DNA from 2 places in the Janthinobacterium rivuli genome. Region 2 is predicted to be linked to the other one. Evidence: predicted binding sites of a transcription regulator. Region 2 holds the regulator's gene; the other holds the start of a gene.
What was found. The regulator HrcA, encoded in region 2, represses chaperone genes, less so after heat shock. The targets are predictions, from matches to a motif close to TTAGCACTCNNNNNNNNNGAGTGCTAA.

Region 1 (8,171 bases), 720 kb from region 2:
GAGGTGCTGCCCAGCCTGCCCTTCCTGATCCTGGTGCTGCTGTCCATGCGCGTCACGGCGGCGCGGTCCGGTGCGGAAAGCGCACAGGCGCAGCAGACCCCGCAAAAGCTGACCCTGCTGATCGACAATTTCAGTCCCATCCTCTTTACGGCCGCCTTGCTGGGCCTGGGCTTTGCCGTCATGCGCGCGCATTTCTACCTGGCGGCGGCGTCGCTGTTCGTCGCGCTGCTGGTCCACGCGCTGCGCTCGGCCACCCTGCAAAGCCGCTACATGCAAAGCGAACTGGCCTTGCGTGCGGCGCATGACAAACTGGAAAAGCTGTCGCTGACGGATGGTTTGACGGGCATCGCCAACCGGCGCTGCTTCGACCAGACATTGCAGCTGGAATGGCAGCGCGCCGCGCGCAACCATCAGGGGCTGGCGCTGCTGATCATCGATATCGATTTCTTCAAAAGCCTCAACGATACCTTCGGCCACCCGTATGGCGACGCCTGCCTGGTGCGGATCGCGGCCGCCCTGCATTCCGCGCTGCCGCGCGCCAGCGACCTGGCGGCCCGCTTCGGCGGCGAAGAGTTTGCCGCCATCCTGCCCGCCACCGATGGCGACGGCGCGCTGGCGGTGGCGCACAAGATGCAGGAGGCGATCGCCGCGGCCGCCATCGTCCACGCGCCGTCGCGCGGCGGCCTGGTAACGGCCAGCATCGGCCTGGCCTTGCATGACGCAGGACAGACGCCGGAACAATTGCTGGCCGCCGCCGACCAGGCCCTGTACCGGGCCAAGCAGAATGGCCGCAACCGGGTCGAGGCTTAGCTTCCCAGCTTGCCGGTAATGACTTTCCATTGCGCCGGCGTCACGGGCGTGATCGACAGCCGGCTGCCCTTCTTGAGCAGCAGCATGTCTTCCAGTTCCGGCATCTGGCGCATCTCGGACAGGGGCAGCAGCGCCGTCTTCTTCACGCCGCGCACGTCGACGCTGATCCAGCGCGGTTGTTCTGGCGTGGCTTTCGGGTCGAAGTATTTGCCGCCCTCTTCAAACTGGCTGTGATCGGGATAGGCGCCGCTGGCCACTTCGGCCACGCCCGCCACGCCCGGCTGCGGGCAACTCGAGTGATAGAACAGCACGCCATCGCCCGGCCGCATGCCATCGCGCATGAAGTTGCGCGCCTGGTAATTGCGCACACCAAACCACGGCATGGTGTGCTGCGGCGCGGCCATCAGGTCGTCGATGCTCACTTCATCGGGTTCGGACTTCATCAGCCAGTATTGTTTCATGCAGACTCCGTATCAAAGCGACAGGCGTAAAAAAACGGTTGCGCATCATTGCTGCAACCGTTTTTCGTTTTCTTTCAAATTGGGCCCCGCCTGTGCCGCTATGCCGGCATCCCGAACCAAACGGTTCAAGGTGGTCACGTTAGTTCAATTTCGGGTTCGTCGAACGAGCGACGCTCACTCCCATCAAACAAAATTCGCAACCGATGCGCATAAATGGTTCAAGGAATATATGGCAATCGCGAACACCGCAGGGTAGACCCAAGTTTACTCCTTTGCTCGCGCATCGCAAAGACAAATCGTCGCGTGCACGCTTAAAAAAGGTTTTCCTGGGGCGTCAAGGCGCTATCCAATACCGTGTGCATGGCCGAGATTTTCTGCTTCACTTCCAGTATCGTCAATTCCGACAGCGGACCTTGCGGCGACTTCACGGAGAGGAATTCGGCGGCCACGCCCAGGGCGGCCAGCACGGCGATGCGGTCGTTACCCTTGACCTTGCCCGCGTCGCGGATGGCTTTCATTTTGCTATCGAGATAGATCGCCGCTTCGCGCAGCGCGCGCTCTTCGCCGTCGCGGCACACCATGCTGTAGGACTGGCCCATGATATTGACATCGACACGCGGCATTACGCTTCCTTCTCGTTCTCGGCAATATAGGCGCCCGCTTCCGAAGCGGCTTGCTCCAGGCCAGCTTGCACCAGTTCGGGAATTTTTTCCAGCAACGCTTCCACCCGCTCCTGCGCTTCGCGCATGCGTTGCACATACAGGGCGTTGTCGGCGGCCAGCGCGGCATTGTCCTTGCGCAGTTGCGCGTTTTCACGGCGCAGCGCATGGGTCATTTCGGCCAGCAGGCCTATTTTGTCGGATAATTCGTTGAATTCGGAAATCATGCCGCCACTATAGGGCGGACGCTCCATGGGCGTCAATCGAATCACGCCGCTGTCACACATATTTACATCAATGCAGGGCAGTTGGCGGACAATACACGCTTTTTCCGGCGCTTTTCGCCAAGTGCGCGCATCCGCCGGCGCAGCGATGGCAGCGTTTTACTCGTCGACGTAATCGGGTTCGATATCGAGACCGCCATAGCGGTTTTCGCAAGAGCGGCGCGTCAACTCCTGCTTGCCGCTCTTGCCGTCAAGCACCATCGTCAGGTCGCGGCAAGTACGGCTGTAGCTGCCAGGTTTGGCGTCCGTGCCCGAAGGCGTCAGGCGCACTGCCAGTGGCACCGCGTTGCCCAGGCCCTTGTTGCTCCACTGGCGGCTCTTGCCATCCTCTTCATCTTTCAAGGTGCGCACGGCGGCCTTCAGCAACGATGCTTGTTCTTGTGCATTCAGCCTGGCGATGGTGACGTCGGACAGGAAAGGCGGATACACGACGGGCGCCGGATCCTTGCCCTGCACATCCCATTTCCCGCTGTTCTGCGAACAGGTGCGGCGGCTCAGGTCCTGCGACTTGCCGCCCGCCGTGACGATGAATTTCAGGTCGCGGCACACATGCGCCTTCAAACTGTGCTCCGTCATGCCGGAATTGCTGAAGTTATACGTGACTTTGACCATCACGCCGCGGTCGCCGCCGTTGTCCCACACGTGCGCTTCCTGGTCGTCGTCGTCCTTGTTCAAGTCCTTGAACAAATCGCCCAGCAGCCTGTCTTTTTCCTGCGGCGTCAGGGTCGCCACGGTGATCTCGTCGGCGATGGTGGGCGTTTGCGCGGCGGCATTGCCCAGGCAGGCGAGGCCGATGAGGGTAGCGCCCAGCAGGCGCAGCGCGGAGCGGGAAGGCGGAAATGGCATGGCGTTCTTTCTCGTGCAAGTAGTCATATGTGGCGATATTGATATGCAATTACAATCATCTTATCAAATTCCATAGTGAAACTCTGTTTCCTGTGCGTACAGGAACGGCCCCTCTCCGGACGGCATGCTAGAGTCGCGCCTGTTGCTGACGCCCGGGAAGTTGGCTTGCGCCAGCGCAAACCCTGCGTAAATGCAGGCTGCGCAGAACGTCTATGTATATCTTCCCGGAGAATAAGCCCTTGAATAAGCCCCCTACCGTCCCTATAATTAGCACTCGTTAGTAGAGAGTGCTAACAAACTCTTTCGTAGTAATCCTCAGGACTGATGGTGCTTGCCAGACCACTGCAGGGAACGCTACGCGGCGGGCGACGCCGCGATGCACCACTGCCGGATACAGGCAAGGACAGGATGACATGGGGTTTGCTTGACCGTTGCGGGCTGCTTTCAACGGCGGTCACTGAAAGCAGGCCTGGCGCTGTGCCAGGCATGTATTCATTTAGCAACACCTATCCATTGAACTTTAAGGAGTTTTGTATGAATCTGCGCCCATTGAACGATCGCGTCATCGTCAAACGCCTCGACCAGGAAACCAAAACTGCGTCCGGCCTCATCATTCCTGATGCAGCTGCTGAAAAACCGGATCAAGGCGAAGTCCTTGCCGTAGGCAATGGCAAGATTCTCGACGACGGCAAAGTCCGTCCTCTGGATGTCAAAGTGGGCGACCGCGTCCTGTTCGGCAAGTACGCCGGCCAAACCGTCAAAGTTGACGGCGATGAGCTGCTGGTCATGCGCGAAGAAGACATCATGGCGATCGTCGTCAAGTAATTGTTTCCACGTTGTAGACAGATACATCCCGAAACTCAGGAGAATTGAACATGGCAGCTAAAGAAGTAGTATTCGGCGACGCAGCGCGCGCCAAGATGGTCGAAGGCGTCAATATCCTCGCCAACGCAGTCAAAGTCACCTTGGGCCCGAAAGGCCGCAACGTGGTTCTGGAGCGCTCGTTCGGCGCCCCTACCGTCACCAAGGATGGTGTATCGGTAGCGAAAGAAGTTGAACTCAAAGACAAGCTCATGAACATGGGCGCGCAAATGGTCAAGGAAGTTGCTTCCCGCACCAGCGACAACGCCGGCGACGGCACCACCACCGCAACCGTGCTGGCACAAGCCATCGTGCGCGAAGGCATGAAGTTCGTTGCCGCCGGCATGAACCCGATGGACCTGAAGCGCGGTATCGACAAAGCTGTTGCAGCGACCGTCGAAGAACTGGCGAAAATCGCCCGTCCTTGCACCACGACCAAAGAAATCGCCCAGGTTGGCGCGATCTCGGCGAACTCGGACTACTCGATCGGCGAGCGTATCGCTGAAGCGATGGAAAAAGTCGGCAAAGAAGGCGTGATCACCGTGGAAGACGGCAAGTCGCTGAACGACGAGCTGGACATCGTTGAAGGCATGCAGTTCGACCGCGGCTACCTGTCGCCATACTTCATCAACAACCCAGAGAAACAAGTTGCCGTACTGGACAGCCCATTCGTCCTGCTGTGCGACAAGAAAATCTCGAACATCCGTGACCTGCTGCCGGTACTGGAACAAGTCGCCAAAGCTGGCCGTCCACTGCTGATCATCGCAGAAGACATCGAAGGCGAAGCGCTGGCCACCCTGGTTGTGAACAACATCCGCGGCATCCTGAAAACGTGCGCAGTGAAAGCCCCTGGCTTCGGCGACCGCCGCAAAGCCATGCTGGAAGACATCGCTGTCCTGACCGGCGGCCAAGTGATCGCTGAAGAAGTCGGCCTGACCCTGGAAAAAGTGACCCTGGCCGAACTGGGCCAAGCGAAACGCATCGAAGTGGGCAAGGAAAACACCATCGTTATCGATGGCGCCGGCGAAGCTGCCGCTATCGAAGCACGCGTCAAACAAGTGCGTGTACAGATCGAAGAAGCGACCTCGGACTACGACCGTGAAAAACTGCAAGAGCGCGTGGCCAAACTGGCTGGCGGCGTTGCCGTGATCAAGGTTGGCGCAGCCACCGAAGTCGAAATGAAAGAGAAAAAAGCCCGCGTTGAAGATGCACTGCACGCTACCCGCGCTGCCGTGGAAGAAGGCATCGTGCCAGGCGGCGGCGTAGCCCTGCTGCGCGCACGCGCCAACATCACGGTCAAGGGCGACAATCCTGATCAAGACGCTGGTATCAAAATCGTTCTGCGCGCAATGGAAGAGCCACTGCGCATGATCGTGCAAAACGCTGGCGAAGAAGCTTCGGTCGTCGTGGCAGCCGTACTGGCTGGTTCGGGCAACTACGGCTACAACGCTGCCAACGGCACGTATGGCGACATGGTTGAAATGGGTGTTCTGGACCCAGCCAAAGTGACCCGTTCGGCGCTGCAAAACGCCGCTTCGATCGCTTCGCTGATGCTGACAACCGACTGCATGGTCTGCGAAATCGCTGACGACAAAGCAGGCGGCGGCATGGGCGGCGGCATGGGTGGTATGGGCGGCATGGGCGGCATGGACGGCATGATGTAATGTCCGGCATCCCCGCGCGCAGGCGACGGCGCGCAGGGATGCATACGCTGGGGAGACACAGCAGACCAAAAGCTGCCTTTCCCTCCCCGGCAGCCCCGAAAAGCTATCTTCTACGGAAGGTAGCTTTTTTTCGCCTGTTGGCCTGTTGATTTGGCAAGCCCGGCGATTGCCCGCCTGTGCGTTTTGCTTTAGCATGGCCGCCATCGTCCCTCTTTCTCACGCCCACCATCATGCCGCCACGCGCCTCCTCTTCCAGAACCACCATCATCGCCGGCATCCTGGCCGGCTTGCTGGCCGCCGGGCTAGTCGCTTTTTACATGCACCAGCAGTCCGCGCCGCACGAGGGCAATGCCCCGGCCGCGAGCAGCAACGCGGCGGCGCCAGAGCAGAACGCGCGCGCCGTCGATGCCTTGCTGGCTTTGCCGGAAATCAAGGCCTGGTCGGCGCATATCGAAAAGGCTTCGGGCGGCCGCGCGCACGGCGCCGTGATGGAAACGTCGCCCGAGACGCGCCTCGTCGATGGCGTCGCCAGCTACCAGCTGAGCTTTTTCGAAAGCACGCCCGATGCGGCGCACCGCTGGGAAAGTTTCGTCGTCACGCCCGATGGCAAGCGCATCCTCGTTGACGACATCGTCAGCGGCGACCTGATCAGCCTGGAACAATGGCGCAAGGACAACGCGCCCATGCAGCGCGTCGCCACGCAGTAACTACGCCGGCGTTGTAGCGCAAGCTTTACTTTCTGGCATCAAAGCCCGATACTCGCCCACATGCCCGTCATCACTGTCCGCCCCCTCACGCCAGACGACGCCAGCGCCTACCGCGCGCTGCGCCTGGCCGGCATCGCCGAATTGCCCGCCGCCTTCTGCACCACGCAGGCGGCGGAAAGCGGCTTGCCGCTGGCACAGATAGCCGAGCGCTTGCGCGCCACCTCGCACCAAATAATATTTGGCGCTTTCAATGAAGAACAATTGATCGGCATGGCCGGCCTGCGCCGCGAGCCGATTGCCGTCGTGCATGACAAGGCCAGTCTGTGGAGCGTGTACGTGGCGCCGCAGGCGCGCGGGTGCGGTGCGGGACGGCAACTGGTGCAGGCGGCCATTGCACACGCCTGCAGCGTGCCCGAACTGGCCCGCGTGCGCCTGGCCGTGGCGCAGGACAACCATGCGGCATTGACCCTGTACCTGGCTTGCGGCTTTACCCTGGAGGACCGTCCCGCGGCGGATGGCATGCTGCATATGCAGCTGTTGCTGCCCCGCCCGGTTCGTGCAAGTGCCATTGCAAGTGCCGAAAGTAATGTCTTTATGAAAATCAATACCTTACAAATCCCTGCGAAATAGCGGACAGGCCGTTTTTTCTGTTGCAAGCAAACGCGGCAGGCCTTAGCATCGCGGCTTACAAAAAAAACTTGGGGGAGAGCCAATGTCATCGGCCGAGACACAAACCGCCACGGGCAAAATGCCGCGGCAAATACCGTACATCATCGCCAACGAAGGCTGCGAACGCTTCAGCTTTTATGGCATGCGCAACATCCTGACGCCATTCCTCATCAGCACCCTGCTGCTGATGATCCCGATCGACCAGCGCACGGGCGAAGCCAAGCACGTCTTCCACACCTTCGTCATCGGCGTGTATTTCTTCCCGCTGCTGGGCGGCTGGCTGGCCGACCGCTTCTTTGGCAAGTACAACACCATCTTCTGGCTCAGCCTCGTGTATTGCGCCGGCCATGCCTGCCTGGCCCTGTTTGAAAACAGCGTCAACGGCTTTTATTTCGGCCTGTTCCTGATCGCCTTCGGTTCCGGCGGCATCAAGCCACTGGTAGCTTCGTTCGTCGGCGACCAGTTCGACCAGACCAACAAGCACAAGGCCAAGCTGGTCTTCGACCTGTTCTACTGGATCATCAACTTCGGCTCCTTCTTCGCGTCCTTGCTGATGCCGATGTTCCTGCGCGACTACGGTCCGTCGATCGCCTTCGGCATCCCCGGCATCATGATGCTGGCCGCCACCATCGTCTTCTGGATGGGCGCCAAGAAATACGTGCACGTGCCGCCGGCACCGCCAAACCCCGATTCGTTCACCCGCGTGGCCCGCACGGCCCTGCTGGCCCGCGTCGATGGCGGTTCGCGCCCAGGCCTGTATGTGGCCTATGTCGGCGTCGTCGGCGCCCTGTATGCGTTCTACAGCATTCCCGAATGGGGCTTCGTCATTTCCGCATGTACCGCGCTGGTATTGCTGCTGGCCTTCGGCAGCATCGGCACGGCCATGCAGCTGGAACGCGCACGCGGCATCCACCCTGACGAAGCCGTCGAAGGCGTGCGCGCCGTGCTGCGCATCCTCGTCATCTTCGCCCTCGTCACGCCGTTCTTCTCGCTGTTCGACCAGAAGGCCTCGACGTGGATCGTGCAAGCGAACACCATGGAAAAACCAAGCTGGTTCCTGCCGGCGCAGATGCAGGCGCTGAACCCGATGCTGGTGATGCTGCTGATCCCGTTCAACAATCTGGTGCTGTACCCGATGCTCAACCGCTTCGGCCTGGAAGCGACGGCCCTGCGCCGCATGACGGCCGGTATCGGCTTTTCCTCGCTGGCG
Region 2 (8,171 bases):
AGCGCGTGGCAAACGTGGGAACGGAAGCGAGCTGCAAGGCGCCGCCGCCGCCCTGGCGCGCCATGGTGTCGAGCGTGTCGCGCTCCAGGCCATCGAGGCGGGCGGCGATCTGCCGCGCATACGCGGCGCCGGCGCTGGTCAGCAACACGCCATGGCGCGTGCGCTGGAACAGTTGCACGCCAAGAAAGCTTTCCAGAGATGAAATCTGGCGCGACACGGCGCTTTGCGTCAGCGACAGTTCGCGCGCCGCATGCGTGTAGCTCTGGTGCCGCGCCGCCGCCTCGAAGCAGTTCAAGGCTTGCAGCATGGGGATTTTGCGTGACATGGGGGTATCGGGCCGGTCAAAGAAGCGTAGTATGCCGCAAGATATGCGCAGCACGCATGTCTGGGTGCGAAAAAATCGTTTGCGCAAGGCTAGGCAAAAACCTACCATGAGCCATATTCAATCTTGCGCCGATCACCGGCGCTCACCTGCGAGGCCTGTGATGAGCAAAACCGTATTCGACTGGAATTCCCCCCTGCTGCTGGAAGAACAACTGACGGGCGACGAACGCGCCGTGCTGGAAGCGGCCCGCGACTATTGCCAGGGCAGCCTGGTGCCAAGGGTCCTCGAATCGTTCCGCCATGGCCGCACGGACGCGGCCATTTTCCGCGAAATGGGTGAGCTGGGCTTGCTGGGCACCACCATTCCCGAAGAATACGGCGGCGCCGGCCTGAACTATGTTTGCTATGGCCTGGCCGCGCGCGAAGTCGAGCGCGTCGATTCGGGCTACCGCTCGATGATGAGCGTGCAATCGTCGTTGGTGATGGTGCCGATCAACGCCTTCGGCAACGAAGAAACCAAACAGAAATACCTGCCGAAACTGGCGACGGGCGAATTCATCGGCTGCTTCGGCCTGACGGAACCGAACCACGGCTCCGACCCTGGCAGCATGGTCACGCGCGCCCGTAAAGTGCCGGGCGGCTACAGCCTGTCGGGCGCCAAGATGTGGATCACCAACAGCCCGATCGCCGACGTGTTCGTCGTCTGGGCCAAGGACGATGAAGGCGCGATCCGCGGCTTCGTGCTGGAAAAAGGCTGGAAAGGCCTGTCGGCGCCGGAAATCCATGGCAAGGTGGGCTTGCGCACCAGCATCACCGGTGAAATCGTCATGGATGAAGTGTTTTGCCCGGAAGAAAACGCCTTCCCCGACGTGCGCGGCTTGAAAGGCCCGTTCACTTGCCTGAACAGCGCCCGCTACGGTATCGCCTGGGGCGCGCTGGGCGCGGCCGAAGACTGCTACCTGAAGGCCCGCCAATACACGATGGACCGCCAGCAATTCGGCCGCCCATTGGCAGCGAACCAGCTGGTGCAAAAGAAACTGGCCGACATGCTGACGGAAATCACCATGGGCTTGCAAGGCTGCTTGCGCCTGGGACGCATGAAGGATGAAGGCTCGCCCGCCGTGGAAATCACGTCCATCATGAAACGCAACAGCTGCGGCAAGGCGCTCGATATTGCCCGCATGGCGCGCGACATGATGGGTGGCAACGGCATTTCCGACGAGTTCGGCGTCATCCGCCACCTGGTCAACCTGGAAGTGGTCAACACCTATGAAGGCACGCACGATGTGCACGCGCTGATCATCGGCCGCGCCATCACCGGCATCGCCGCCTTCAACTAATGGACGCCTTGGCTTCCACCCTGCGGCCCGCGCCGCTGGTCGGCTTGCGCGTGCTCGACCTGTCACGCGTGCTGGCCGGTCCGTGGGCCGGGCAAATGCTGGCCGACCTCGGTGCCGACGTGGTCAAGGTTGAACAGCCGGGCCGCGGCGACGACACGCGCTCCTGGGGTCCGCCGTACCTGAAAGACGAGGACGGCCGCGATACTGCCGAGGCCGCCTATTTCCAGTGCGCCAACCGCAACAAGCGCTCGCTGTGCATCGACCTGGCCGCCCCTGAAGGGCAAGCGCTGGTGCGCAAGCTGGCGGCCGAATCGGACGTGCTGCTGGAAAATTTCAAGCTCGATGGCTTGAAGCAATATGGTTTGGACGCGGCCAGTTTGCTGGCACTCAACCCGCGCCTCGTCTACTGCTCCATCACGGGCTTTGGCCAGGATGGGCCGTACGCGGCGCGCGCCGGCTATGACTTTTTGATCCAGGGCATGGGCGGCTTGATGAGCATCACGGGCATACCCGATGGCCAGCCCGGTGCCGGGCCGCAAAAAGTGGGCGTGGCGCAGACGGACATCCTGACGGGCCTGTACGCCACCATCGCCGTGCAGGCGGCGCTGGCCGAACGGGAACGCTCGGGCCTGGGCCAGCATATCGACCTGGCCTTGCTCGACGTGCAAGTGGCCGCGCTGGGCAACCAGGCCGCCAATTACCTGTGCGGCGGCAAAGTGCCGCAGCGTATGGGCAATGCGCATCCGAACATCGTGCCCTACCAGGATTTTCCTACGGCCGATGGCGACATGATTCTGGCGATCGGCAATGACGGGCAATTCTCGCGCTTTTGCGCCGTCGCCGGCCACCCGGAATGGGCGCTGGACGAACGTTTTGCCACCAATCCGCAGCGCGTGGCAAACCGGTCCATCCTGATCCCCCTGATGCGCCAGGCCACGGTCATGCGCACGACGGCCGAGTGGATCAGCGCCTTCGAGGCGCAAGCCGTGCCGTGCGGTCCCGTCAACCGCATCGACCAGGTCTTTGCCGACCCGCAAGTGGTGGCGCGTGGCTTGAAAGTGGAGATGCCGCATCCCACGGCGGGCACGGTGGCGCTGGTGGCCAATCCCGTGCGCCTCTCAAGCTCGCCGGTGCAATACCGCTTGCCGCCACCGTTGCTGGGGCAGCATACGCAGGAAGTGCTGCAGCAGTGGCTGGGGTTGGACAACGCGGAGATTGACGGCTTGCGCGAACGCAAGGTGGTGTAAAAAGCTGGGGTCAGACCCGGCGGGTCTGACCCCGGAATTATTTCAGGGTCAGCTTCAACGCCGGCTTTTCGCCATAATCCTCATAGCGCTCGTTGATGCCGGCGATACAGAACGTGATTTCTTCCAGTAAATCCGGCACTTGCGCCTTCATCGCTTCCGCATCCTGCACAACGATGTCGAGCACTTCGTTTGGTTTCAAACGGAACTGCGTCATGTTTTCGTCGTCGCGCAGATAGCTGAGGCAATCGACCCAGGCATCCATGCTGTTGCCGTAGAACTCGGGGAAACCGAAGGCTGGCACGCATTGCGCGTGAAAGCTCGCTGCGTCGGTGATGTCTTTTCCATTCAGGATGGCAGTGGCCATAGCTTCCTCAGTTCTTCAGCGACAGCACGTCCTGCATGTCGAACAGGCCGGTCGGCTTGTCGGCCAGGAAACGCGCGGCGCGCAGGGCGCCGTGGGCGTAGGTGACGCGGCTGCTCGACTTGTGGCTGATCTCGATGCGCTCGCCGATGCCGGCAAACAGCACCGTATGGTCGCCGACGATATCGCCGCCGCGGATGGTGGCAAAGCCGATGGTCGACGGGTCGCGTTCGCCCGTCACGCCTTCGCGGCCGTACACGGCGCATTCCTTCAAGTCGCGGCCCAGGGCGCCGGCCACCACTTCACCCATTTGCAGGGCCGTGCCCGACGGCGCATCGACCTTGTGGCGGTGATGGGCTTCGATGATCTCGATGTCGTAGCCTTCGGACAGGCTTTTCGCGGCCAGTTCCAGCAGCTTCATGGTGACGTTCACGCCCACGCTCATGTTCGGCGCGAACATGATGGCCGTCTTTTCGGCGGCGGCGGCAATGGCGGCCTTGCCAGCGTCATCGAAACCGGTGGTGCCGATGATCATCTTGATGCCGTGCTCGGCGCAATACGCCAGGTGCTGCAAAGTGCCTTCGGGACGCGTGAAGTCGATCAGGTAATCGGCGCCGGCCAGGCCGGTAGCCAGGCTTGACTCGATCAGCACGCCGGCAGGTTTACCGAGAAAGGCGGCGGCATCCTGGCCGACGGACGGCGAACCAGCGCGGTCGAGCGCGCCAGCGAGAACAGCGTCAGGCGCGTTGCTGACGGCTTCGATCAGGATATGGCCCATACGGCCGCTGGCGCCAGCGATGGCAATTTTCAGTTCAGTCATTTTATTCTCTTACAGCAACTTATTTGGTGGGTTCGGCAGCAGGTGCAGGTGCAGGCTCGGCGGCAGGCGCCGTTGCGGGTGCGGGTGCGGGTGCAACTTCAGGCTTGCTCACAGGAATGGCAGGGGCGGCGTCGGCCGGCACCGGCACGGCGCTTGGCGCCACGGGCGATGGCACGGCGGCGGCAGGCGCGTCAGCCTTGGCAACCTTGGCGAATGGCGACGGACCGGCGATGCGGTCGATGTATTCTTTTTCCGTCGGCAAGTTGCCGCCTTCGAAACGTTCCACTTTGCCATCCTTGCCGAAGTACACGACCACGCGGCTGCTGGTGGTTTCGCCACTGCCCCGGGCCAGGCGGAACGGGTAATCCCAGCGGTCGGCATGGAAGATATCGGTCAGCAGCGAGGTGCCGAGGACGAAACGCACCTGGTCGCGCGTCATCCCCACTTTCAACTGGGCCAGCATCTCTTCGGAGACGAAGTTGCCTTGTTGAATGTCAGGACGGTAGGGCGAGAAAAACCACATGAATTTTTGCAGCGGCGTGATGGTGGTCGTTTGTGCGCCCTGTTCGGGAACCAGTTCCTTGCCTTCTTTTTGAGCAGCTGCCGGCTTTTCGCCCAGAATGCCACGGCTGGCGCAGCCGGACATGGCCAGCGCGACACAGACCATGCCTGCCACGACTGGTGCTCGAAATGAAATACGGTGCCAGAGAGATGGCAATACAGCCGGTGTTACGCGCATAAATGACCTCAATTGGATGAACAAAACGCCAGGAGTGACCGGCCCGCCAAAAAAAAGCATATTTTGGCACTCCCCGACAAAACGCTATATGATAAAGCACCTGACCCACATACGAGCAACAAACATGAGTAACAATCCTAGTGATCTCAAGGCAAGCGGCCTGAAAGCCACCCTGCCACGGCTGAAGATACTCGATATCTTCCAGAGTAGCCCGGTACGCCACCTGACCGCGGAAGACGTGTATAAAATTCTGCTGGCCGACAATATGGATGTCGGTTTGGCAACTGTCTACCGCGTCCTGACGCAGTTCGAACAGGCTGGCTTGCTCAACCGCAACCATTTTGAAACCGGCAAGGCGATTTTCGAACTCAACGAAGGCTCCCACCACGACCACCTGGTGTGCCTCGACTGTGGCCGGGTCGAAGAATTCTTCGACGAAGAAATCGAAATCCGCCAGCAAAAAGTGGCCGAGGAGCGCGGCTTCAAGATCGCCGAACACGCCCTGGCCATCTACGGCAACTGCACCAAGACAGCTTGCCCGCACAAAACCGCCTGATCCACGCTTGCCGGTCCCACGGAGCGGCTGGCGCGTCAGGCAGTACGATCAATGATGGCTGAGCGCGCTTGACAGCAACTTGGCCGTGATATCGACAATCGGGATGACGCGTTCGTAAGCCATGCGCGTCGGCCCGATCACTCCCAGCGTTCCCACGATCTTGCCGTTGACTTCATACGGCGCCGTCACCACGCTCATCTCATCCATCGGCACCAGGTTCGATTCGCCGCCGATGAAAATCTGCACGCCCGTCGCCTTGCTCGACACGTCGAGCAGCTGCATCAAGCCCGTTTTTTGCTCGAACATGTCGAACATCTGGCGCAGCGAATGCATATTCGAGGACAGATCGCTCACGCTGAGCAAGTTGCGCTCGCCGGAAATCACCATGTCGTCGCTATGGTCGGCCATCGCTTCGCTGCCCGCTTCCACGGCCGCCTGCATCAGGCTGCCCATATCGTCACGCAGCTGGCGCAGCTCGCCCTGCAGGCGCACGCGCACGGCGTCGAAGGACAGGCCGCCATAATTCTGGTTGATATAGTTGGCCGATTGCACCAGTTGCGCCGGCGTATAGTCGGCTTCCGTCAGCAATAAACGGTTCTGCACGTCGCCGCCGGGGGCGACGATGACGAGCAGGATGCGTTTTTCGGACAGGCGCAAGAATTCGATTTGCTGGAACACGGATTCGCGGCGCGGACTGAGCACGACGCCGGCAAACTGCGACAGCGACGACAGCATCTGCGCCGCGTTGGCGATGGTTTTTTGCGGCTGCGGCGTCTGCAGGCGCATGCGCGACTCCACCATGTGCTCGTCCAGGTGCCGGACCGTCAGCAAGGTGTCGACAAAGATGCGGTAGCCGCGCGGCGTGGGGATGCGTCCGGCCGAGGTGTGCGGACTGGACACATAACCGAGCTCTTCCAAGTCAGCCATGATGTTGCGGATCGTGGCCGGCGACAGGTCGAGGCCGGAAATTTTCGACAAGGCGCGCGAACCGACCGGCAGGCCGTCGGCGATATATCGCTCGACCAGGGCTTTCAGCAGTGTTTGGGCACGTGTATCGAGTTGCATGGTGTTTTATTTAAGCAAGTGTTTTGTTAAGCAAGCGGCAACGAAAGCGGCCGAACGTGCAGCAACAGCGCCTATTATGCACGTTCGCCCGTCCTGCGGCGATCAATCTTCCAGTTGCCCCTGCAACCACAACAGCAATTCATTAAAGTTGGCGCAGATGGCGTCGGGCTGCACGCCGGCGGCCAGGTGGGCATCGCTGCCCTTGCGGTTCATCCACACGGCACGCATGCCCGCCCCCTGCGCTCCCGTCACATCGAAATACAGATCGTCGCCGACATACACGGCTTCATGGGGCGCCACGTCCAGCGCGGCGCAAGCGGCCAGGAAGATGCTGGCGTCGGGCTTGGCCACGCCAAAGTCGCTGGCGGCGATCGATACCTTGAAATGCTGCGCCAGGCCGATAATTTCAAGGTCCGCATTGCCATTCGAGATGGAGCCGACCAGCATACGCTGGCCCATCCAGGCCAGGCCCGGCAAGACGTCGTCATATGGCTGGACGCGATGACGGGCCGCAAGGAACTGCGCGATGGCGCCGTCGACCAGGGCGGGATCCTCGCCGGCCGCCTCGAAGGCGGCCAGCAGGCCCGCGCGGCGCAACTCGATCAGGTTGCCATGGAAATGCGGCTGCGCATTGAGCATGGCCAGGCGATGCTGGCGCAACACCTCGATGGAAAACTGCTGCGCCACCTTGGGCGCATGCGTGGCCAGCCAGTCGTGCAGCAGGGTTTCGGCGGCGGCAATCACGGGCGCGATAGGCCACAAGGTATCGTCGAGGTCAAACAGGATGGCCTTGGGCGGCACGGCGGGTTTTACAGGAGCAAGGGACATGGGACTCACAATGGGATGCTGCGTCACAGTGCGCAGGGTATAGCTATTGTCGCACCGATCGCCGCCGCCGGCATGGCTGCGCCCCCGTGAAATGGGGCCGGGCCAGCGCTTCCCGGCGAAAAATTGTTACAGGGTGATACAAGGCAAGATCATCCAGCTTGCCAGATAGACTAAAATAGGCGCCATTCCAATGCGGCGCCAGCGTCCGCGTTGCGCTACCCAACCTAATTCGTTTTGGAGACTGTATGAAAAATTTGTACCTGCGCTCGATGCTGGCGGCGGCTTGCGCCGCCACACTGGCAGCCTGCGGCGGCAGCGGCGGCAACCTGTATCTGCAAGTCCAAGTCTTCGGCCTGGCCAAGGATGGCCTGATTCTCCAGAATGACGGGGAACGCTTGCCGGTTACTGCTGGCCTGTCCACCGCTGTTTTCACCAAGCTGGTCAAGAACGATGACCGCTACGACATCACCATCGCACAACAGCCCAAGGGCGCCGTTTGCACGATTATCAATGGCGTCGGCAAGGCATCGAGCTACTCCGTGAGCACGGCCCAGGTGAACTGCAAGACCAACACCTACCTGCTTCGCGGCACGGTCACGGGCCTGAGCGCCGATGGCTTGCGTCTGGTGATGGGTTCCAACGGCACCACCCTGCTGGCTGGCGCCACCGCCTACGAATTCAGCGTTGATGACGGCGCCGCGTACGGTATTTCCATACTGGCTCAGCCAACGGGCCTGAAGTGCCGCTTCCAGGGTTCCAGCAGTGCGGACGGCAGCGATACGGTCGGCACGATGGGCTCCGCCGCCACGACCGCGGCCACACTTGACTGCACGCCGCAGTAATCCTTGCGATCCGTCACCTATTTTTTGGAGAAATACATGAAGTTATCCT

Region 1: a site for HrcA is predicted at 3,328-3,354, ahead of groES (co-chaperone GroES). Genes of this name have one in related genera too.

What each region holds. Positions count from the first base shown of each region.
Region 1 is NZ_CP121464.1:5,425,459-5,433,629, forward strand. Features, by position in the region: gene P9875_RS24625 (GGDEF domain-containing protein) at 1-810, shown strand, start outside; gene P9875_RS24630 (EVE domain-containing protein) at 807-1,271, opposite strand; RNA gene ssrS (6S RNA) at 1,351-1,528, opposite strand; gene P9875_RS24640 (cell division protein ZapA) at 1,583-1,894, opposite strand; gene P9875_RS24645 (DUF904 domain-containing protein) at 1,894-2,184, opposite strand; gene P9875_RS24650 (hypothetical protein) at 2,314-3,060, opposite strand; gene groES (co-chaperone GroES) at 3,595-3,885, shown strand; gene groL (chaperonin GroEL) at 3,936-5,585, shown strand; gene P9875_RS24665 (hypothetical protein) at 5,816-6,292, shown strand; gene P9875_RS24670 (GNAT family N-acetyltransferase) at 6,353-6,922, shown strand; gene P9875_RS24675 (oligopeptide:H+ symporter) at 7,005-8,171, shown strand, end outside.
Region 2 is NZ_CP121464.1:6,146,956-6,155,126, forward strand. Features, by position in the region: gene P9875_RS27875 (LysR substrate-binding domain-containing protein) at 1-325, opposite strand, end outside; gene P9875_RS27880 (acyl-CoA dehydrogenase) at 486-1,664, shown strand; gene P9875_RS27885 (CaiB/BaiF CoA transferase family protein) at 1,664-2,911, shown strand; gene P9875_RS27890 (barstar family protein) at 2,949-3,275, opposite strand; gene dapB (4-hydroxy-tetrahydrodipicolinate reductase) at 3,283-4,092, opposite strand; gene P9875_RS27900 (outer membrane protein assembly factor BamE) at 4,112-4,759, opposite strand; gene fur (ferric iron uptake transcriptional regulator) at 4,956-5,387, shown strand; gene hrcA (heat-inducible transcriptional repressor HrcA) at 5,436-6,452, opposite strand; gene P9875_RS27915 (HAD family hydrolase) at 6,555-7,280, opposite strand; gene P9875_RS27920 (hypothetical protein) at 7,526-8,122, shown strand; gene P9875_RS27925 (hypothetical protein) at 8,159-8,171, shown strand, end outside.